4 regions of the Brevibacillus ruminantium genome follow, and region 3 is predicted to be linked to each of the others. Evidence: riboswitches for the same ligand, from Rfam matches in the RefSeq annotation. Region 3 holds a riboswitch; each other region holds the start of a gene.
What was found. A riboswitch is a leader RNA that binds a small molecule or an ion and turns the genes downstream of it on or off. The one in region 3 is predicted to bind S-adenosylmethionine.

Region 1: it holds a riboswitch for S-adenosylmethionine, as region 3 does, so the genes downstream of both, NDK47_RS07740 (pyridoxal phosphate-dependent aminotransferase) here and mtnK (S-methyl-5-thioribose kinase) in region 3, are expected to answer to the same signal.
Region 2: it holds a riboswitch for S-adenosylmethionine, as region 3 does, so the genes downstream of both, NDK47_RS02975 (methionine ABC transporter ATP-binding protein) here and mtnK (S-methyl-5-thioribose kinase) in region 3, are expected to answer to the same signal.
Region 4: it holds a riboswitch for S-adenosylmethionine, as region 3 does, so the genes downstream of both, NDK47_RS02345 (sugar ABC transporter substrate-binding protein) here and mtnK (S-methyl-5-thioribose kinase) in region 3, are expected to answer to the same signal.

The regions. Positions count from the first base shown of each region.
Region 1 covers NZ_CP098755.1:1,606,140-1,611,467, reverse strand. Annotated here, with positions in the region: gene NDK47_RS07745 (DUF4179 domain-containing protein) at 1-1,629, shown strand, start outside; gene NDK47_RS07740 (pyridoxal phosphate-dependent aminotransferase) at 1,873-3,048, opposite strand; SAM riboswitch class I at 3,204-3,319, opposite strand; gene NDK47_RS07735 (MFS transporter) at 3,444-4,721, opposite strand; gene moaC (cyclic pyranopterin monophosphate synthase MoaC) at 4,728-5,210, opposite strand.
Region 2 covers NZ_CP098755.1:568,729-574,056, forward strand. Annotated here, with positions in the region: gene NDK47_RS02960 (spore germination protein) at 1-258, shown strand, start outside; gene NDK47_RS02965 (GerAB/ArcD/ProY family transporter) at 277-1,401, shown strand; gene NDK47_RS02970 (Ger(x)C family spore germination protein) at 1,382-2,533, shown strand; SAM riboswitch class I at 2,625-2,742, shown strand; gene NDK47_RS02975 (methionine ABC transporter ATP-binding protein) at 2,826-3,839, shown strand; gene NDK47_RS02980 (methionine ABC transporter permease) at 3,843-4,502, shown strand; gene NDK47_RS02985 (MetQ/NlpA family ABC transporter substrate-binding protein) at 4,580-5,328, shown strand, end outside.
Region 3 covers NZ_CP098755.1:1,107,075-1,112,402, reverse strand. Annotated here, with positions in the region: gene NDK47_RS05380 (GNAT family N-acetyltransferase) at 80-622, opposite strand; gene mtnA (S-methyl-5-thioribose-1-phosphate isomerase) at 809-1,852, opposite strand; gene mtnK (S-methyl-5-thioribose kinase) at 1,849-3,078, opposite strand; SAM riboswitch class I at 3,236-3,381, opposite strand; gene NDK47_RS05365 (anti-sigma factor) at 3,517-4,710, opposite strand; gene NDK47_RS05360 (sigma-70 family RNA polymerase sigma factor) at 4,685-5,206, opposite strand.
Region 4 covers NZ_CP098755.1:435,400-440,727, reverse strand. Annotated here, with positions in the region: gene NDK47_RS02350 (sugar ABC transporter ATP-binding protein) at 1-481, opposite strand, end outside; gene NDK47_RS02345 (sugar ABC transporter substrate-binding protein) at 561-1,586, opposite strand; SAM riboswitch class I at 1,715-1,835, opposite strand; gene NDK47_RS02340 (S-layer homology domain-containing protein) at 1,909-3,015, opposite strand; gene NDK47_RS02335 (ABC transporter substrate-binding protein) at 3,613-4,572, opposite strand; gene NDK47_RS02330 ((2Fe-2S)-binding protein) at 4,602-5,328, opposite strand, start outside.

The sequences.
Region 1 (5,328 bases), 500 kb from region 3:
CTGGAACGCTATGTGGAGAAAGAAACGAGCGTAAGTGAAAACATTGAGATTGAAACACACCTGCTGGACTGCGCCGCTTGCAGAGTCATGCGGGATAAGCTTGCGGCGGAAGCGATCGTCCTGAAACAGGCTGTGCCCTATTCTCCTTTAACAGATGATTTTACCGCCGGCATCATGAATCAATTGGAGCCTTACCCAGCCACAGAAAGCCCGGTCGAAATGGAAACCAATTCAGCGCCTTCGCGACACGCTTGCAGCAGGACTCCTGTACAAAGATCAAAGCGATGGGCTCGTATGACAGCAGCATCGATTGCCGCGCTGTTCGTGGCATTTTCGCTCGGCATGTTTGTCTCCCCTACCTTTGCCGCGTACATTTCAACGTTTGTCAGTAGAATCGGCGGAGAGCTGGGATTGAAAAAGGCAGCAGAGCAAGGCTTCAACACCCCGGTAAATATGGCAGCAACTGATCAGGGGGTGACTTTGCGCGTCAAGGAGATCATCGCAGATCCCACGCGGCTCGTCGCCACGTATGTCCTGGAGGATGAAACCGGACAGATTCTGCCTGACCTGTTTATCCCTCATTACAACGGTAACAATATTTACCTCACCGACAAGCAAGGGAACATCCTAAATAGCGGGCCACAAATCTTCAGACGCGGCGATCAATATGCGGATTTTCTGTTTTCATTGAACAACCCGCCAAATGAGCTAGTCCTGCATTTTGACATCAGTCATTTCGGAAGCAATGAACCGCGAAAAGCAGTATGGAAGCTGGATATACCCGTTAATATCCAAAAAAGCATGGCGGCGACGAAAAGTGTCCCGGTCAACGCGATCTATGAGTCTCCACAGGGTATTGTCTTTACCTTCGACAAGGTAGTCTACGCTCCCAGTGCCACCCGGATTGACCTGACGACCAGCTTTACGCCGGAGAAGAAGAAGCAACTGAGAGAAATGGCTGCGGCGCCGACTGGAAGAACGGACGCTGACAGCATACGGGAGTTCGGCACTCACCGCTTCTTTTACCATATCGTCGATCAAAGCGGAAACGTCGTCGCCAAGTCCGAATATGAGCCAAACGAAAAACAAGGCCGACGGATCTCCTTTACCCAGTCCCGCGATGTCCGGGGAATCGATCCTGACATAATAAATTGGCATGGCTCGTATGTGCCTGCTGATCAGCCGGAAGAACTGACATTCGTTCTGGATGGAGTGGAATTGCTCGAGCCAGCAGATTTTTCCATCTCCTACTCTCCTGATAGCCTCAAGCAGCAGCCTGTCTCAAAAACATACGGAGAGCTGGAAGAGACTTTCACGATCACCGACATGGCCAAAGGCATGGACCCAGAAACGCAGGAGCCCGTCTGGACGATCGAGCTGAAGGGCTTGGGTAAACTGGACAGCTTCCCCTACTGGAATCTGTATGACAAGAGCGGCAAGCGCTTCGACGTCCAGACCGATTTTGGCAAAACGCACATGAAGAATTCACCCGATGGGGTCGTGTTGGTCCAAACCCTCATTGTCAAAGGAATGCAGCAGCCTCCGCAAAAGCTTACGCTCGCTTTGCAAACCGTCAAAACGAGGTACATGGATTTGAACTGGCAAGTGCCGATCCCGCCTAATCCGTGAAGCTGGTCGTGGGCAGCACCTGCATTCCATCACGCCATCATAAAGGCCCGGAGCCATGAGCGCTCCGGGCCTTTTGCTGAGAAGCTATGCTGCGCGAGTTTTGCGATTTCCTCGGGATCATTGGGGAGCGGACAGTCTATGCTCCCGTGCAGGACGAAGACCGGAGCGGAGCCTGGAAACGGGCTTCTTGCCACCGCGGCCCCTCGGCAACGTGACCAAGTAACCTAGAGACCACTAGCACGCCTAGCGAACAAACAGCCCCAGCTTCTCAATCCGCCGCACTGCCTCTGCCAGCCGTTCTTCATTAGACAGAAGTGCTGCCCGCACATACCCCTCGCCCGTCGGTCCAAAGCCGACGCCGGGCGCGACGACCACGTGAGCTTTTTCCAGGAGCAAATCGGAGAACTCTACCGATGTAAACCCTTTTGGGACGGGCAGCCAGCTAAAAAACGACCCCTCTGAAGGCTTGGCCTGCCAGCCGATCCGGTGTAACTGGGAAAACAGGACGTCGCGGCGGCTTTGGTAAACGTTGACCAGATCGCGTACGCACTGCTGGGAGTCCGTCATCGCCTTGGCCGCTGCCATCTGGACCGCACCGAACATACTGACGAAGTAATGGTCCTGAATCAAATTAATCAGACGCACCAGCTCTTTGTTTCCGACCATCGCCCCGACGCGCCAGCCTGCCATGTTGTAAGTCTTGGACAAGGTGTAAAACTCAACCCCCACCTCTTTGGCACCCGGTACTTGCATGAAGCTGACCGGCTTTTTGCCGTCAAAGCTGATCGCACCGTACGCAAAGTCATGGCAGACGACGATCTCATGCTTGCGCGCGAAACGGATTGTCTCTTCGAAAAATTCCACAGGCGCATTCACCGCTGTGGGGTTGTTCGGGTAGTTCAGAAACATCAGCTTGGCTTTTTCCAGGTCTTCGGCTGGGAGCTTGCCGTAATCGGGGAGAAACGCGTTCTCTGCCCGAAGCGGCATCATCACCATGCGGCCGTCTGCTACGGCAACGCCAGACCAGTAATCCGGGTAGCCCGGATCGGGGACCAGGGCGACATCTCCCGGGTTGAGCAGCACCTGGCAAATCTCCACCAAACCGGTCTTGCTGCCGAACAGGATCGCTACCTCTTCCTCCGGGTCCAGCTCCACGCCGAATTCTTCGCGGTACCAGTGAGCGACAGCCTGCTTCAATTCAAGCCTGCCGCTAAATGGCGGGTATTTATGATGGACGGGACGAGCTGCCTGCACGCCCAGCTCTTCCACAATATGCGCAGGTGTCGGCAGATCGGGATTTCCTTGCCCGAGATTGATGATGTCATGTCCAGCCGCAATGGCCTTGTTTGTTTTGGCTACGAGCGTCGCAAAAAACTGCGTCGGCAGCCGGTCAATCATAGCAGAGGGTTGAATGCGCATTCGTTTTTTCTTTCCTTTCCTTTTTCGTATCGCAAACGCGAGTTAACGGAATGATTTTCTTGCTGTATCAGAAAGAAGCCCCGGAAGTTTATCCGTACCGATTCAGTGAAAAAGCCCCTTTTCCTGTACAGAAAAAGGGGCGGTAAAAGTCCGCGTTCTTATCTGTCAGGTAGGCTCCTGCTGGAATTGGCACAGCACCCGCGTTGGTATTCCATCGCGAATCCGCTGCCGGGCTTCATCGGGCCAGTCCCTCCGCCTCTCTGGATAAGGTTACAGAATTCGTATTCATTTGAATTGCTTTCATACTACTTGAGTGAATACTGAGGTGTCAAGAACCATACAAACCATCCTGCTCCCCATACTAAGGAGCGTGCAGGCTACCTTTCAATCATGTGTCAATGCTTTTGGACGGTAAGTGCCGCCGACAGCTCCGACCGCTTAATAAAGGAGGTGTACACCCCAAAACAGACCACTGCGAGCAAAGCAAAGGCCGCCATCGCATAAAACAATCCCTGTGCCTTCAGCACTTCAAAGGCCACGGCTCCCATAAGCGGTCCCACCATGCGTCCTGCCGAACCAACGCCGCCAACCAGCCCCTGAATCATGCCCTCTCTGCCGGGAGGCGACAACTCCGCAGCGATTGTCGGAACAGCCGGCCATACCAGCATTTCTCCCAGCGTTAGGACAAACATGGCTGCAAAAAAGCCAGCGTAAACAGTCGTCTGCGACAGGATCAGCATGGACAGCGAAAAGAGACAGCCGCCCAGCAGCATCTGCGCTTTCAAGGATTGGGCGACATGCTTGATCACCCAGGCGATTAACGGCTGTCCCAAAAGAATCAGGGCGCCGTTCAATGTCCACAGCAGGCTGTATTGTTTCAGCGAGATGCCCAGCGTCTGCATGTACGCAGACAGCACCGTTGTCCACTGCACGTAAATGATCCAGCAGACCAACAAGCCCATGGATAAAAAGCCGAGAGCCATCCAGGCTACAGACCGGGTGGCGTGGATGGCCGAATGGCTGTCCATGGTTGCCGGGCGATCCAGACTATCCAAGCCTTCCGCTGATTCTGGTGTTGGTCTCCGGTCTTTTACGGGACCATGCTCGATATCCGCGGCACGGCTCAACATGAGAAACAGACCAAGCACAGCCACCTGAAGCGCGGCATTGCCAAAAAACGTCCAGGCAAATGAGATGCTTGCCAAGATTCCGGCAGCTCCTGCACCAATCGCGCCTCCGATATTGAGGGCGACATAGACCATGTTTAAACCCTTGCGGCCGCCCTCCGGCCACAACAGGCCAATCAGGGCGTTCAGCACAGGAAACATGATGCCGGAGAAAAATCCGTTCAAAGGAAGCAAGACGGTATAAACCGAGAAGTCTGTGGTGAACCCAAGTCCGATCGCCACTGCTACGGCTCCCACCGTGGCAGCGCATAAGGTCAGGAGTTTTCCCCAGCGGTCAAAAAGAAAGCCGCCAACCACACTGCCCACAAGATATGCCCCCTGGTTCAGCATAAGCACGCCGCCCGCCACTGCAAGCGACTTTCCCAGGACATCGTGGATGTAGATGGTGACCAACGGCCAGATACAGGCCATGCCTGTAGAATGGATAACGGCAGCAATGGCCAACAGCCGAATGCTGCGCGGATAGGAATTCCATAATCGGTTCATCTCGGGTTAGGCCTCGCTCCGATAGAAATCTCCGCTTTTCCCGCCGGTCTTTCGCTCCAGATAAGTAGGCCCGATGACCATGCCTTTATCCATCGCTTTGCACATATCATAGACGGTGAGTGCGGCAGCAGAGGCTGCGGTCAATGCTTCCATCTCTACGCCGGTTTTCCCGGTCGTTTTGACGGTCGCCTCAATTCCCAGCGTCATCTCGTCTTCATAGGAAAAACGGATATCGATTCCGGTGAGCGGAAGCGGATGACACATCGGGATGATCTCCCAGGTTTTTTTGGCGGCCATCACTCCAGCCACCTGCGCGACTGCCAGTACATCTCCCTTGGCGATCTGTCCCTCGCGAATGCGCTCCAGGGTTTCCGGCTTCATCGTAATTTTGCTGACAGCCAGCGCCTCGCGTTTGGTATTATCCTTGTCGGACACATCCACCATTTGGGCGCGCTGCTGTTCGTTGAAATGGGTCAATTGGTCGCTCATCTCTTTTGATTTTCCTTTCTGTTTGCGGGGTATCCGCTCAAGCTGCGATGCCCTGCTGTCTTTTCTGCGGGCTGCTACTTTAACCTTACCTGCGACACTGGCAGAAATCAATCGCCAA
Region 2 (5,328 bases), 540 kb from region 3:
CTGGCAGGCATTTTGGGGTTGATGGGGATCATGGTGGCTATGAGCTTTTTGATCAGTCATCTGCTGAGAATCACCAGTCTGGGACGGCCGTATATGTCCCCTCTGTATCCGGTTCGCTTGGGTGACTGGAAAAACACCTATTTCCGAGCTCCGTACTCTTTTTTGGCGAAACGGCTCTCGATTTTTCAAAGCCGCAATCCGCTTCGCTATGGAAGGAAAGAAGCGCACCAAATTCATAACCTGGATGAAGACGAGTAGGGGAGCGGGATCAGACAAATGAAGGTCAATGTCCAGCACAGTCTTACAACTACCATCGCTCCGTATATGGTGGGGTTTCTGATTTTCGCCAATCAAGTGGGATTGGGGATGCTGGGGTATCAACGGCCGGTCGCAGCCAGAGCGGGCCATGACGCATGGATTTCCGTCATCATCGCGGGTCTCATTTCGCATCTCGCGGTGTGGGTTATCTGTCGCACCCTGCAAAAGTATCCTTCAGCCGATTTGTTTGGCATCCATCAGGATGTCTATGGAAAATTCCTCGGCAGGTTGCTCAGTCTGATGTATATCCTCTATTTCAGCGGGATGACACTGATCTTTTTGCGCGGGTACATTGAAGTGGTCCAATCCTGGATGTTTCCCCAGCTCGCTACCTGGCTGCTGGGCATCATTCTGGTGTTCCTGACCCTCTATACAGTTCTCGGCGGGATTCGCATCATCACGGGGTATGTGATCCTTTCCGTTTTTATTACCATTTGGCTGTTTTTTGATCTTTATTTCACGCTTCATTATGCCCGGTGGTACTATTTGCTGCCGATCTTGGAGGCTGATTTCAGGCAGTTGATTGCCGGGGCTTTGGTGATGGCGTTTACTTCGGTGGGTTACGAGATTTTATACATCGTTTACCCATATGTTCAGGACAAAAAGCGGATTCATCGCAGTGCGCAGCTTGGCGTGTTGTGTACGAACATCATTTACATCGCGGTGATGGTCATCACGCTGGTTTTTTTCAGCGAGGAACAGCTCCAGCGAACTATCTGGCCGACGCTGATGATCAAAACCGTCGTCTCCTTTCCCTTTCTGGAGCGGCTTGAACTTTTGGGGATTTCATTGTGGGTCTTCATCGTCCTGCCGAACATCATGCTGTACATCTGGTCTGCTTCCAAAGGCTGTTACAGACTGTTTGGCTGGAAGCAGAAAAAGGTCCTGTATGCTCTCATGATGGTGATTTTTATCGCGATGCAGTTTTTTTCCACCAGGCAATCGATCAATTTCATCATTGATTACATGTCGAAAATCAGCTTGTACGTCGCTGTGTACTACCCCTTTATCTTGTTTCTGCTGGTTTTGATCAAACAGCGCCGGAACAGAAAGGAGACGAATCATGAGGAGATGCAGAGGTGAGCGCTATCTGCGGCGGGAGGTATGGCTGATATTGCTTGCACTCCTGATGACGGGCTGTGTGAAAACGGAGATTTTTGACGATCTGGGGTTGATGACGGTATCGGGATACGATTTGCTGAACGACGATCGGATCTACGGCACGGCGGTCATCCCGACAATCAATCCAGAGGCCAAAGAAAAGGTGCAGATTCTCTCAGGCGAAAGCATGACCACCAAAGGCTTTCGCGACAAAGCAAACCTTCAGTCAGATAAAGAGATGGTAAGCGGGCAGCTGCGCGTCGTGATGTACAATGTAGAGCTTGCCAAGAAGGGCGTAGGCAATTTGGTGGACACCCTGTACCGGGACCCCTCGGTCGGCAGCCGCGTCTATCTGTGTGTGTTTGATGGATTGACGAAGGATTTGCTCTCGACCAGGTTCGAAGCGAAAGGGAACGTCGGCATGTACCTCTATCGGATGATTGAGCACAACGTCGAGCAGGATAAAATTCCATCCCCGACACTGCATGAATTCATACGCACTTATTTTGGCGAGGGCATTGATCCATACCTTCCCCTTCTTGAGAAAAAGGGAAAAAACGTGGGGATTAAAGGAGTGGCCTTGTTTCGCGATGATAAGTACGTCGATTGGGTACCGCCGAAGGAAGCCTTTTTTATTAAACTGGTACATGAAAACTATCGAACGGCCACCTATGAGATGAGAACATCGCGGAAGCGCTTGGAGCTTGAGCCAAACTCCGGTGGAGACAAAGAAACGGATTTTCGGCTGGTATTTGACACCATCAGCAGCAAGGCAAGCATCAAGGTTGTCAGCCAGAAACCACTGATATTTGACGTCAAAATCAAATTGAAGGCCCGCATTCTGGAGATGTCGGAACCAGTAAAGCTGGAGAATCCGAAAATGACAAAGCAACTCGACAAGGTCCTTTCAGAAAATCTGAAACAAGAGCTGGAGAAGGTCGTTCGGAAGATCCAAAAAATGGGTGTGGACCCGTTTGGTTTTGGGGAAAGGTACCGGTCTCAAGTGCGGGGAGCGGGAAAGCTTTCACATGAAGAATTGCAAAAACGTTTTCAAGAGGCGGAGTTCCGCTTTCACGTAGATGCCGAGGTCATCCGCAATGGAGTCATGGATTAAATTCTCATTGACTTTTTATTTCGCGATAGCATATAATCCAATTTGTATCAAGACGGTACATTTCTATTAATTGAATCTAACGTAGATATTCTTCTTATCCAGAGAGGCGGAGGGAAAGGCCCTATGAAGCCCGGCAACCGGCTCATCGATCATTCGATGGGTGGCGCGGTGCCAATTCCTACAAGATGTAGATCTTGTACAGATGAGAAGGGTGGATGCGATCGTATATTACGGTGCAGCCCCTTTTTCGTATAGGAAAAAGGGGTTTTTATTTTATACGGGAGGTGAGCGGATGATACAGTTGCATGATCTGAAAAAAGACTACGTGGTCAACGGAAAGGCGATACCTGCTTTGCGAGGGATCGACCTTACGATCAAAAAGGGAGAAATATACGGGGTCATTGGACACTCCGGGGCGGGAAAAAGCACACTGATCCGCTGTATCAATCTGCTGGAGCGCCCGACATCAGGCAGAGTGATCGTCGATGGAGTCGATCTGACGAAACTGGACGAGGGCAAGCTTCAGGAGCAGCGCAGACATATTGGGATGATTTTCCAGCATTTTAACCTCCTGTCGTCCGCGACCGTAGCGGAGAATGTGGCTTTTCCGTTAAAACTGGCGAAGCGGCCCAAAAACCAAATTGATAAGAAGGTTAAGGAAATGCTGGAGCTGGTGGGGCTCAGTGAGCATCGGGACAAGTATCCGTCACAATTGTCGGGTGGGCAGAAACAGCGCGTTGGCATCGCCCGTGCACTGGCGAGTGACCCCAAAGTGCTGCTCTGCGACGAGGCGACCTCAGCTCTCGACCCGCAGACAACCAACTCTATTCTCGCTCTCTTGCTCGATATCAACCGAAAACTGGGACTGACCATCGTGCTGATCACCCACGAGATGCATGTGATCCGCTCCATCTGTGATCGGGTAGGTGTGATTGACGGCGGACATATCGTCGAAACCGGCGAGGTTCTGGAAGTGTTCCTGAAGCCGCAGCATCCGACGACACAGGAGTTTGTCGAGCAGGTAGCGGACTCCAGTGAATTGCGTAAAGTCGTTTCCCTGGAAAAAGCGTCGGGCGAACGGATGATTCTTCGCGTGACCTTCCTGGGCGAGCAAACCTACCAGCCGATCCTTTTTGAAACGATGCAGGAGACAGGGACGGTATTCAGCATCCTGCAGGGGACCATCTCACGGATGAAAGACACCCCATACGGTCAGCTCGTGGTCGAGTTGGGCGGGAATTCGGGCCAAAACAACAAAGCGATCGAGACACTGCGACAGCGCGGGCTGGAAGTGGAGGTGATATAGGGCATGTCGTTTACAAATGTGGATTGGACAGAAATATGGAAGGGCTCAATTGACACACTGACCATGCTCGGGTTCTCTACCTTGTTCACGGTCATTATCGGACTTCCGCTGGGAATCCTGCTATTCCTGACGTCCAAAGGACAACTGCTGGAAAACCGCTTGTTTTATTCGGTATCATCCTTTGTCGTAAACGTTTTGCGTTCCGTGCCTTTCATTATTTTGATGATTCTCTTGATTCCCGTAACGAAGATGCTCGTCGGCACTTCACTCGGAGTAAAAGGCTCTATCCCTCCTTTGGTCATCGGTGCAGCTCCGTTTTTTGCCAGATTGGTAGAAACATCTCTGCGTGAGGTAGACCGGGGTGTGATCGAAGCAGCTCAATCGATGGGGGCGTCCAACTGGCAGATTATCCGCAGCGTCCTGCTGCCGGAATCGCGACCGGGTCTGATCGCCGGGATCACCATTACGACAGTGGCACTCGTTTCGTACACGGCCATGTCAGGTGTCATCGGCGGCGGGGGCTTGGGGGATTTGGCGATCCGCTACGGCTATCAGCGCTTCCAGACCGATGTCATGATTGTGACTGTCTTCATATTGCTTGTGTTGGTTCAGATCTTGCAGTCGCTGGGTGATCGCTTGGTGATCAAATTCAGCCGGAAATAAGATCTTGTCCATAGAAAGGTAAGCCGTTCTATCAGCTTAAAAAAACAGTTCGTAAAAAGAGAAAGGGGAAATCATCTGTGAAGAAATTGGTAGTTTCCGTATTGTCCACTGTATTGGCATTTTCTCTGGCTGCTTGCGGCAGCAAAAATGAAGCAGCTCCTGCGCCTGCGGCGAACGGTTCCCAGGGAGAGCAGAAAGTAGTGACACTGACGGTCGCTGCAACACCTGTTCCACAGGCTGAGATTCTGAAATTCGTCGCTCCCAAGCTGAAAGAAGAAGGCGTCAATCTGGAAGTAAAAGAATTTACCGATTACGTTCAACCAAACGTACAAGTACATGAAAAACAACTGGATGCAAACTTTTTCCAGCATCTTCCATATCTGCAGCAGTTCAACAAAGATCAAAACATGGATCTGGTAGAAGTCGTGCCTGTTCACATTGAGCCATTTGGCGCCTACTCCAAAAAAGTAAAGAGTGTGGATGAACTGGCTGACGGTGCCACTGTCGCTCTGCCAAACGACGTAACCAACAATGGTCGCGCTCTGGCCCTGTTGGAAAAGAGCGGCCTCGTCAAACTGAAAGACGGCGTAGGCATCAACGGTACGGTAAAAGACATCGTAGAAAACAAGAAAAACCTGCAATTCAAAGAGGTTGAAGCAGCGATGCTGCCACGCGTACTGGATGAAGTCGACCTCGCGCTGATCAACACCAACTATGCTTTGGAAGCAAAACTGGTTCCAACCAAAGACGCGCTGTTCATCGAAGACAAAGAGTCTCCGTATGCGAATTACCTGGTAGCACGTCCTGACAACAAAGATGATGAGGC
Region 3 (5,328 bases):
TCCGATTGGCGGAGCCTGAGACTTCTTGCTTTAGTTTACCCAAATTTTCTTTTCAATCCAAGTTTTTCTTATTGGAGATTTAGCGCCATTCGTTGGACAGCATGCTGTAGACAGCATGGTCCACAAAATGATCGTAGAGAAACTCATTGCTTCTCATGATTCCCTCCAGAGTAAAGCCAAGCCGCTCGGGAATCGCCCTGCTTTTAGCGTTCTCCGTCGCTGCCTGGATGGTTACTCTATGCAGATTCCAGACACCGAAGACGAGGTGATCGAGATAGGCCGATACAGCCTCCGTCATCAATCCGTGACCGGAATACTGCGCGCCCAGCCAATATCCAAGAGAGGTTTTCCGGTTATTCCAGTCAATGTTATGTGCCCCCACAGTCCCAGCCAAGCGTCCGTTGTACCAGATGCCAAAGTGGGTTCCCTGGTTGCGCATATCCTGATCCAATGTGGCGGAAATAAAGCGCCCCGTATCCGCTACCGTTTTGATATGATCCAGCCACGGCAGCCACTGACGCAAATGTGCCCGGTTCGTATCCGTCAGCCAAAACATCTCCTCTGCATCTGTCAGCTCCAGACGTCTCAGAACGGCATACTCTGTCATCGGTATGACCCTCATACTTCGCTTCCCCCTCTTTCTTCATCCTCGCTGCCCTTGCCTTCACCAACTGTCAGCTATCAGCCAGGTAAGGCCTTCGCTGCCTTGTCATAAAATCCTCTTGACATGAAAAATGTTCACCAAAAGCTCCCTATGCTGAAAGTGAAATAGCGCCCCGGTGCAGGGCGCTTCTCTCTCGAACAGATCCTATGGTTTGGCTTTGCCGATTTCCTCTGGTTTGAAAATACCGGTCTCCGTTACAATCGCGGTAATATAGGCCGCTGGCGTCACGTCAAAGGCAGGATTGTACACCTGGATACCATCCGGCGCTACCTGTTTGCCGAGGCCATGTGTAATCTCTTCGGCCGGACGCTCTTCGATCGGAATCTCCGCTCCCGTCGCGGTCTCCAGATCAATCGAAGAAAGCGGAGCGGCTACGTAAAACGGAATCCCGTGAGCCTTGGCTAAAACGGCTACTCCGTAGGTGCCGATTTTATTGGCGACATCTCCGTTTGCCGCTACGCGGTCCGTTCCAACGATGACCGCCTGTACCTTGCCCTGGGCCATGACCATGGCAGCCATGTTGTCGCAAATCAGCGTAACATCAATGCCCGCCTGCTGCAGCTCATAAGCCGTCAGTCTTGCTCCCTGCAGCACCGGTCTTGTTTCATCGGCGTAAACTTTAAGATTCCAGCCGCGTTCTTTGGCCAGATAAAAAGGGGCGGTTGCCGTTCCGTAGGCTGCCGTTGCCAGCGCCCCCGGATTGCAATGCGTCAGGATGCCCATGCCGTCATTGAGCAGAGTGAGCAAATTCTCCCCGATCGTCCGGCAAACCTCTGCATCCTCGCGCTGGATGGCCAGTGCTTCGTCCAGAACTGCCGCTTTCAGGACATCTACCGGCTTTTCGCCTTCTTGGTCAATCCGGGCTTTTACGCGGTCCAGCGCCCAGAACAGATTCACTGCAGTGGGGCGCGCAGTCGCCAGGTAATCTGCTCGCTGGTGCAGCAGCTCCCGAAAGGCTCCTGCATCTGCCGCTTCAAGCTGACGTATACCCAGGTAAAGGCCATATGCTGCCGCCATGCCGATGGCCGGAGCTCCGCGCACTTGCAAATGACGGATCGCCGCCCATACTTCCTCTGCCGTTTCGATGGTAAGCACTATCGTTTCAACAGGTAAACGCGTCTGGTCGAGCAGAAGGAGTGCGTCTCCCTCCCACTTTACCGGTGCAAATACTTCACTTGATGTAGTCATGCCGTTGCTGCCTCCTGATCAAATCGTGTGGTAACATTCCGGACGATATCGGTGATATCGGTCGACTCTTCAATACTGCTGCGCTTCAGAATCAGTTCCTGTCCGATGCGCAGCGCCAGACGCTCGGCTTCCGCACGGGTCTGATCATCCTGAATGCTGTTTAGGTCTGCCACTCCCGCAAGTCCGATCACACGGCGAAGAATTTTACAGCCAGCGAACCCGGCGGTGTCCTGAATCAGCCGGTTTACATAGCTTTGCCAAAGCCCCTCTACGTGGGCGCTGCGCTCCTTCGCCTGCTTATGCCACAGCTGGACAAACTGGGAGACAAATTCATTCCAGACATCCTCCACCGTCGTCAACAGGTATTCGCGGTACTCCTCCCGTTTTCCTCTGTCAGACTGAAGTCCATGCTGACCCGCATAGTTCAGAATCAGGTTGGCGACGACAGCGCCGATATCAAAGCCGATCGGACCATAGTAGGCAAATTCCGGATCGATCACCTTGGTAGATTGCTCGGTGACAAAAATGCTGCCCGTATGAAGATCGCCATGCAGCAGCGCTTCGGCCCGGGTCAGGAAGTCCAGCTTCAGCTTGGCGATTTCCAGCTTAAGCGGCTTATTCTTCCAGATCTCCTCCACTTCTTTTTTGATCAGCGGATTGAAATTGTTGGTCGATGCATTTTCGTACGGATCGGTAAATACCAAGTCTTCCGTAATTTTGCACAATTCCGGATTCACAAATGTTTTGACAAGCGCTTTTTTCTCGTAGGGATGTGCGCCCAAGTCTGAGGTGAAGAAGAGCGTATGTGCGAGAAAGCGGCCGATTTGCTTGGCAAAATAAGGGTAGCGGTTTCCTTCGATCAAGCCTTTGCGCATCAGGATGTGATCGCTCAAATCCTCCATGACCGTCAAGGCCAGCTCCTGATCAAAGTGATATACCTGCGGGACCAGGTCAGGTACGAATTTATACTGGGTGCGCAGGGCCTCGCTTTCGATGCGGGCACGATCCAGCGTCAACGGCCACGATTCACCAACGACGCGCGCATAGGGCAGAGCCTGCTTGACAATCACGCTTTTGCCTGTGGCTTCCTCCTTGATATGGAATACCAGATTGAGGTTGCCGTCGCCGATCTCATGGGAAGTCAGGGTGGCTCCCTTTTCAAACAGCCCGGGCAATTCTTTCACATACTCTACTGCTTCTTGTTCAGTCAACGCACGATACGCCATGACTTATTCTCCTCTCCCATTATCATTTTATATATGTCCAGCGATGCCTCTTTCAACGAATCCAGACAAAACGGTCATGAGGGCGTTTTTTACATAAAAAAGACCTCTTATCCCGAAGAAAAGAGGTCGTATCGTACGCGCTATGCGTGTCGTCTCCCCCTTATCTTCCAGAATACTTTTGCTTCTGCAGGAATTAGCACCGTGCACATCGCTTTGTTTCGCTGTCAAACATGCTGACAAGCAAGCGCTGTGTCGGTTGCCGGGTATCATCGGGCCAGTCCCTCCACCTTCTCTGGATAAGGTATCCAACGTATGCAGTTTTGATTTAGTTTGAATCATACACGCGCCAATGCACGCTGTCAACACTCTTTTTTGGAAGCCGCACCGCTTTCGCCTTCGTCATCGACTTGGCTCTGCGTGTACGCGTGGCAGTTCGTTTCACCAGCTGTTTTGCTCTCCAGAGGCACTGGGGTGATTCAAATTCCACCAGTCTATTTTCCCCAGAAATGCCGCTGTAATTGAAGGCTCTTGTTTGAGCCTGAGCAGTTCTTTGGTTGCTCCCGTCACTACGACACCATAGATTTTTACGCCGTTTTCCTCGAGGTACTGATAGCGCTCCTGTATCTGCGCCCCCTCTCTTTGGAAAATCAGGCTCTCGGCAATCGACTGACTCAAGCGCTTCTGCTCCGCGAGGTATTTCATCTCCGCCACGTAGGCAGCCGTGCGGCGCTCCTCCTCCCCTCTGACGATAATCGGAACTTCCCCGAAGTCAAGACCATTTTCCGGATATCCCCAAATCTCACCCGCAGACAGTAAAACAACGCCTTCTTTTGCCATTTCATGTTTGCGTTCCTGTCCGGTATCTACTGCCAGCCAGGTCAGATCCAGGTCATAAGGCGCCAGGAATTGATAAAGCTCTCTTAGGCTCATCAAATGGTCAAAAGAGATCGCCAGCTGTGATACGGTACCCTCCGGCAATTTTTCGAGGGTAGACCACGCCGGATCACGCCGATATGAGTGATCCTGCGAAGGAGTGTTTTCCAGCGGGAAGAGAAAGAATAAGTGTTTCTCGCGGAAGCCGTTATTCCAGACAGGCCGGGCTGAAACCTTGTAGAGCACATTGGTCGTTTCAAAGCTCCCCACCCGCTGCCTATCTCCTCCGATCCGCTCCCGCATTTCCATTTGAATTTTGCCGTACAAAAGACCGACCTGCGCACCACTGCTCCCCACTTCAATTCCCGGCTGGGTAAAGTTGACCAAATCTTTGGAGACACGATAGGTCTCATCGTAGAGGGAGCGGCCAATCCAGAAATTCACGAGCCATGCCGCAATCCCGATCAACAGAGAAATTCCCACCGTATAGGCTGCATTTGAGAGCCTGCTTTTCCACTTCCCCCGGCGGATGATCGCGCGCTGCTTGTCTTCAGGCAAGCTCTCCAACAAGGATTTGTCACTTCCTTTTTCCAAGGGTTCTTCCTCTCCGAGCAGTAGCTCTTCCAATCTCTCGGCATACTCCGGATCATCGGCTAGGCGCTGCCGCAGCTCTGCTTCTTCCTGCGCGCTCAGCTCGCCGCGCAGATACGCCAAGAGCATCTCTTCCCGCTCCCTATTCATCCTGTCCGCATCTGTCATCCTGATTATCCCTCCACCATTTTCGCATCTTCACACGTCCCCGATAGAGGGACCGCTTCACATCCGCTACATCGATCCCGAGGACATCCGAAATTTCCGCATAGCTTAGCTTCCCGGCATAGAGAAGCAGCGACTGCCGCTGTTTTTCCGGCAGCGCATCCAGCGCATCCTGCACAGAGGCAAATGTCTCTTGAAGAACGACCGCAGCCTCCGGACTCGCTGCCCTCTGATCTGCCTGATCGGGAAATGCATCGGTCAAGTATTCCGGCTTTCGCTTTTGCTTGCGATGCCAATCGATAAATGCGTGGTACGCAACCTTGAACAGCCAGGGGCGAACCTTTTCTCCCCGATAGGTATCCAGGTGCTGAAAGGCGCGGAAAAAGGTTTCCTGCGTCAAATCCTCCGCGAGACCGGCATCACCGGTCAGTTTGCGGAGATAGCGGTAAATATCGTTGACATGCAGGCGGTACACCTCCTCCACCCCTGCCTTTCTCATTCCTTCACACCCTTTCTCCTGATACCACGCTCGATTCTGCAAAAAGTTTCAGGTGTCCTTCCCATTTTTTCTTCTGAATTCTTCTGCCGGCTAAGGTAACTGTCTTGCCTCGCGATTCTGGC
Region 4 (5,328 bases), 670 kb from region 3:
GGGCCTTTTGCACGGCTGCGCGCGCGATCAAAATCAGCTGTTTTTCCGACAGCGTACAGGATTCCACCAGCTTTTTTACCGGGATGGAAAAGCCGAACTGACTCAAGACCGCTTCCGCTTGCTCGTACAAACGGCGCCAGTTGATCAGTCCCTTTGTCTGAATCTGCTGGTCCAGCAGGATATTTTCCGCCACACTCAGGTACGGAATCAACGCCGTATCCACCTCCTGGTAGACGCATTGGATTCCCAGTGCTTTGGCAGCCTGCGGCGATTGGATGGAGGAAGGCTGCCCGTCGATCATGATTGACCCCTCGTCCGCTTCATAGGCGCCTGTCAAAATCTTCATCAACGTACTTTTCCCGGCCCCGTTTGCTCCGAGCAAGGCATGTACCTCTCCTGCCTTCAGATCAAAGTCGACGGATCGGAGCGCAGGCACACCCGAAAATGATTTGGATATGCCGTTCATTTGCAAGGTTGTCATGTCGGAAACCTCCCCTCTTTTAAGGAAGAAACCCGTTGATTCGCCATCAACGGGAAACAGCTAACGATTTATGCGTACATCACTTGCCCCACTCTTTTACGTACTCGGAAAGATCGGCCATCGTAATTTTCTTGTCTGTCGGCAAATCCTCGCGTTGAACCAGCACCGGGTTCAGCTTCACGTTGTCGGGCACTTGCTCGCCTTTGATTTTCTGGAAGACGGTTTGCGCCTGAATGCGTCCAATGTTGCCCGGGTCTACGGCTGCAGTGGCGACCCAGGAGGCAGCCGGGTCCTGAATGAATTGCAGGTCCTCATCGCTCAAATCAATCGAGTAGACTTTGATCTCGGTGCGTCCAGCCTGTTGAATCGCACGAGTCGCTCCTTTGGCGAACTCATCCCAGGACGCCCATACAGCAGTGATATCCCCTTTGTTCGGGTATTTCTTCAGGATCGCTTCCATTTGAGATTGTGTGTCCAGCGCTGTGTTGTTGGTGGCACTTCCGAAAGCAGCCACTTCCTTGATGTCCGAGTATTTCTTCAGGAAGCCTTCATAGGTAATTTGACGTTTTTCCATTGGAGCAAAGCCCGCTACCCAGATTTTCACGATGCTTCCTTTACCGCCGTTATCGGCTGCCAGCTTCTCCAGGCTCAGCTCAGCCAGCTTCTGGTCATCCTGCTCGACGACCGGCACGCCCGGCAGTTTGATATCGGTGTCAAACAGCACCAGCGGAATGTTTTGTTTGACGGCCTTCTCGGCACCCTGCTGCAGGGCTTCGGCCGTACCGTGGTCAATCAGAATGCCGTCAAATTGCTGATTGACTGCCGCATCCAGATTGGAAGCCATTTTCACGAGATCTGTATCTGCATTGAAGACGGACAACTCTCCGCCATTCTTCTCTACTTCGGCTTTCACACCGGCGATGTACTGGGCTGAGAAGGTACCGACGTTTTGCCGCATGATGAGAGCAATACGCTTGGGCTTCTCCCCGGAACCGCTGCCTCCTCCGCTATTTCCTGTGGAAGCGCTGTTGCCGCCACCGCAAGCCGTCAGCATCAGTGACAGAGACAGGACAAGTGCACCAATCACACCAAACTTCTTTTTCATATCGGAAAACCCCCTTTTAAAGATAAAACGATGCGCTTTTCAGTCCTGAAACCGGAACATGAAATCATTTTCTCCCACCAAAAAACCCCTTTCCAAATGAAAGGGGCAGAATTCCAACTAATTCGCACCTCTCATCTGTCAGGTATTTCTACCTGTTGGAGTTAGCACCTTGGCTCGAAAGATCGGTGTCTTTCGCGCTAGGTTGCCGGGCTTCATAGGGCCAGTCCCTCAGCCTTCTCTGGATAAGAGTCATATTCTTGTATCAAAACCTTTTGTATATACAGAATATAATCGCTGTTTTCCCCCCTGTCAACCGGCATTTTTATTTTTGCTGGTATTCGATCTTGGTTACCTGCCAGCCGTAATGATTGGACGAAGCTGGCTCCAACATGTAAGTGACCTGGTAGCTGCCCGTTAACGGATGCTGGTAGCTGCCCTTTGCCCAGAGACGGTTGGGATGGTTTTCATCTTTGTTCAGTGTCAGATTTCCCGCGTAGTCATGAAGCGGAAGCGGCGCAATCTCCTCCAGTGTGCGCTGGGCGCTTCTGCTGAAGAACTGGTCAATCTGCTCCTGATCTCGCTGCTGATAGGCCCGATCGGCTGCCGTCAAAAAGAGATTGGTGATCGCTTTTTGCTTTGCCGCAGTGTCATGGAACTGCTTGGGCGCATCGTTTTTACAGAAATCATAGAGACGTTTCAGAACAACCGCGAACTGGGCACGCGTCATCTGTTTATTCGGCTCAAATGTCTTTTCGCTGACAAAGAGGTTAAAGTCAGCAATCGCGGCCGCGTACGGAGAATCCGTATCGACGTATTTCCGATCTTGCTTCCACTGGTAATAGCCGGAAAAATAAGGCTCTACCTCATCTACTCGAAAGTTGGAGGTCCGCATCTTGTAGGGCGCAAGCACGTGGAAGAGAATCATGCTCGCTTCTTCCCTCGTCAGGGGCTTATGCAAATATTCATCAGACAGCCACCAGTCGCCATTCTTTTTCTGCGGCTGCTTCATGCCGCCGCGTTCGGATAAGTGCAGATAATAAAGCATGCTGTCACCGGGGTCAAAGGAATTGACAAAGCCGGTCTGGACATTCAGCATCACATGCATGTTTGCAGCCAGTTGTTCGGTTTCCTGCTTATAGGAATAACGATGATCGATGTGGGAATTCGACTTCGCCACTCCGAGAGGACCGTAGACGCTCTCCAGCACACGGTTCAAAAGCACAAGCGCTTCTCCCCTGGCCATCGGGTTGTCGGGATAAAAATTCCCGTATTTGAGGCGGTATACGTTCACATTGCTTAGCTCCTCAATCTCCCTCTGTGCCCAATGCCCCTGGACATCCTCATAATAGGCGGCCGAGACGGCAGGAACAAACAGGGCTTGAAAACAAAGGCTAAGGACAAAAAACCAGACAAACGAACGTTTTACCATATCGGCACATCTCCTTTCTCCTTGCAAAACAGATAATAAAGGGCATTACTCGATTGCTGCTACTTGCTTGCGGATGAAATCACACTCCTCCGAAAGGATTCGTCCAAAAAGCGGACTGTGAAATCCATTTTTTCTCATACAATAAAATCATGCCGCATCCTCCTGCCAGATAACAACTATGATTTCAAAACATTTCCTTTATAGACCGAAAAACCTACGAAATGGTTGCAAAAAGTAAGAAAAAAACCCCATTTTTTATCATTTTTCTTCCAATCCCCTCTGTTTTCCTGAAAAACCTTCCTGCAAACAGCCCAGATCCGGATGTTTGGCATCATTTTGCCGTTTCTCCCTGTCCTTTTTGATAGGTATGCATGCCTACAGCCTGTTCATGACAAGAAGGAAGACGGATCAGATGCAATTGCACCTCCGGCGAACAAGGCGTCAGTATCTTCGGCAGTCCCAAGCCGAGTGTGGAGAAGTGCTGGGAGAGCTTGGATGGGCGGGTTGGCCAGGCTTTTGGCACGATCTGACGGCTTGGTTTTGGCCTCTTTACGCAAAAAAATCGGACTTGGCGAAAGTCCGATTTTTTCTATGCAATCACCTGCCCTGGCCGGTGATCCATTTTACGGCATCATCTACCTGAAACTCCACATCATGCGGTGTATAACCAAACCATCTGTCGAAATCGATCTCAAACACATGGTTATTCTTTACCGCCGGGAGCGCCTTCCACAATGCGCTTTTTTTGATTTCATCGTAATGACGCTTGGAGTCGCCATCCTGGAAAGTGGTGATAAAAATATAATCTGCCGCGTATTCCGGCAGCATTTCCAACGTGATGGGGGTCGCCCAGAAGTTCGGGTCTTTCTCGATTTCTTTCCGGACCGGATCAGGAGGCGTCAGCCCCAATGATTTGTACAGCGTAAAGCCGAAGTTGCGCACGCCGTACACGTAGAATTCTTTCGGGCGGATGTTGTAGATCGCTACCTTTTGCCCGTCTGTGAGCGTTCCTTGTATCTTTTCCTTCGCCGCCTGGACCTTGGCCTCAAATGATTTTTGCCAGGCTTCGGCTTCCGCCTGCCGATTCAGGATATCACCGATTACCTTTACGTGTTCGGGCATGTCGTAATCCATCCAGGGTATCACGACGGTCGGTGCGATTCCGGACAGCTTTTCATAAGTATCCTTCTCCACATCACCCGCGATAATCAAGTCAGGCTCCAACGAGAGGATCTTCTCGTAATTGAACTTGTCGATATCGCCCACGCTTTCGATTCCCTTTGCGACTTCCCCCATGTTTTCCAGCAGAAACTCCGGCGCGCCAATAGGCTTTACCCCGACAGAAAGCATCTGGCTGACATACTGAAGCGTCACGACCTTCTCCGGTTTGACCGGGATCAGTGTCTCTCCCATACTGTGTTTGTACGCGCGTACACCGGATGGGTGGGCATTTGCACCAACGGCCTCGGACGTTTTTTGATTTGCATTTCCGTTGCCGCATCCGACCATCGCCAGGACGAGCAGGAGGGCAAAAAAATAGGATATGCGTCGATACATCAGGAACTCCTCCATTCAAACAACCACTTTTATTTTGCTTTTGCCTCTTGTTCCGCCAGAAAGCGGAGCCGCTTTTCCTCCCGCTCCTCTTCGCTGATCCGCGGACAGGTATAGCAGTAGCCATGTCCGTTCTCCGTCCGGTAAGCAAGACAGCAGGTGGCTTTGCGCGGGATCATCGCCTCCGGATCTCGCGGACTCTTTACAAAGCTCAGCTTCGTTTGGTACGGATTTTTCTTCCTGCCGAAAATCTCCGGGGCCATTTCCGCTGTGACAAAATGATAGTCTTCCTCCATCAGCTTGCGCGCTTCCACTGTCTCAAAGACGTTGAGCCACTTTTCGCGGCTCCAGTACATGGCCATGACGACCTGGCCCCAGATTTGATGAAGATCATGACCGGTCGCGTGGGAAAGGGTGTCAAAAAGAGGGCGCACAGTCTGGGTATAAAAGATCTCCAGCGCTTCTTTTCGCCAGCTTGCACGGTCATGCTGATCCCTTTGCCTGGTTGCCACACGGGAATCTTTTATTTTGAACGTCAGCCATGTGTGATGATTCTTTTTATAAAACTGTACCTCCAGATTGGCTGGAGAAAAGTCCGGGGCAGCATGATAGCGAGAAATAAGATATTGAAACCCGGTGCAGACGTAACCAAACCATCCGGCAAAATACGCGGCGGCCACGTCCGGCCCCAGTCCTTTGATCTCCGCTTGATAAAAGGCCACCATGTCTGCCATTCCCTCTGCCTGCATCAAATTTTCC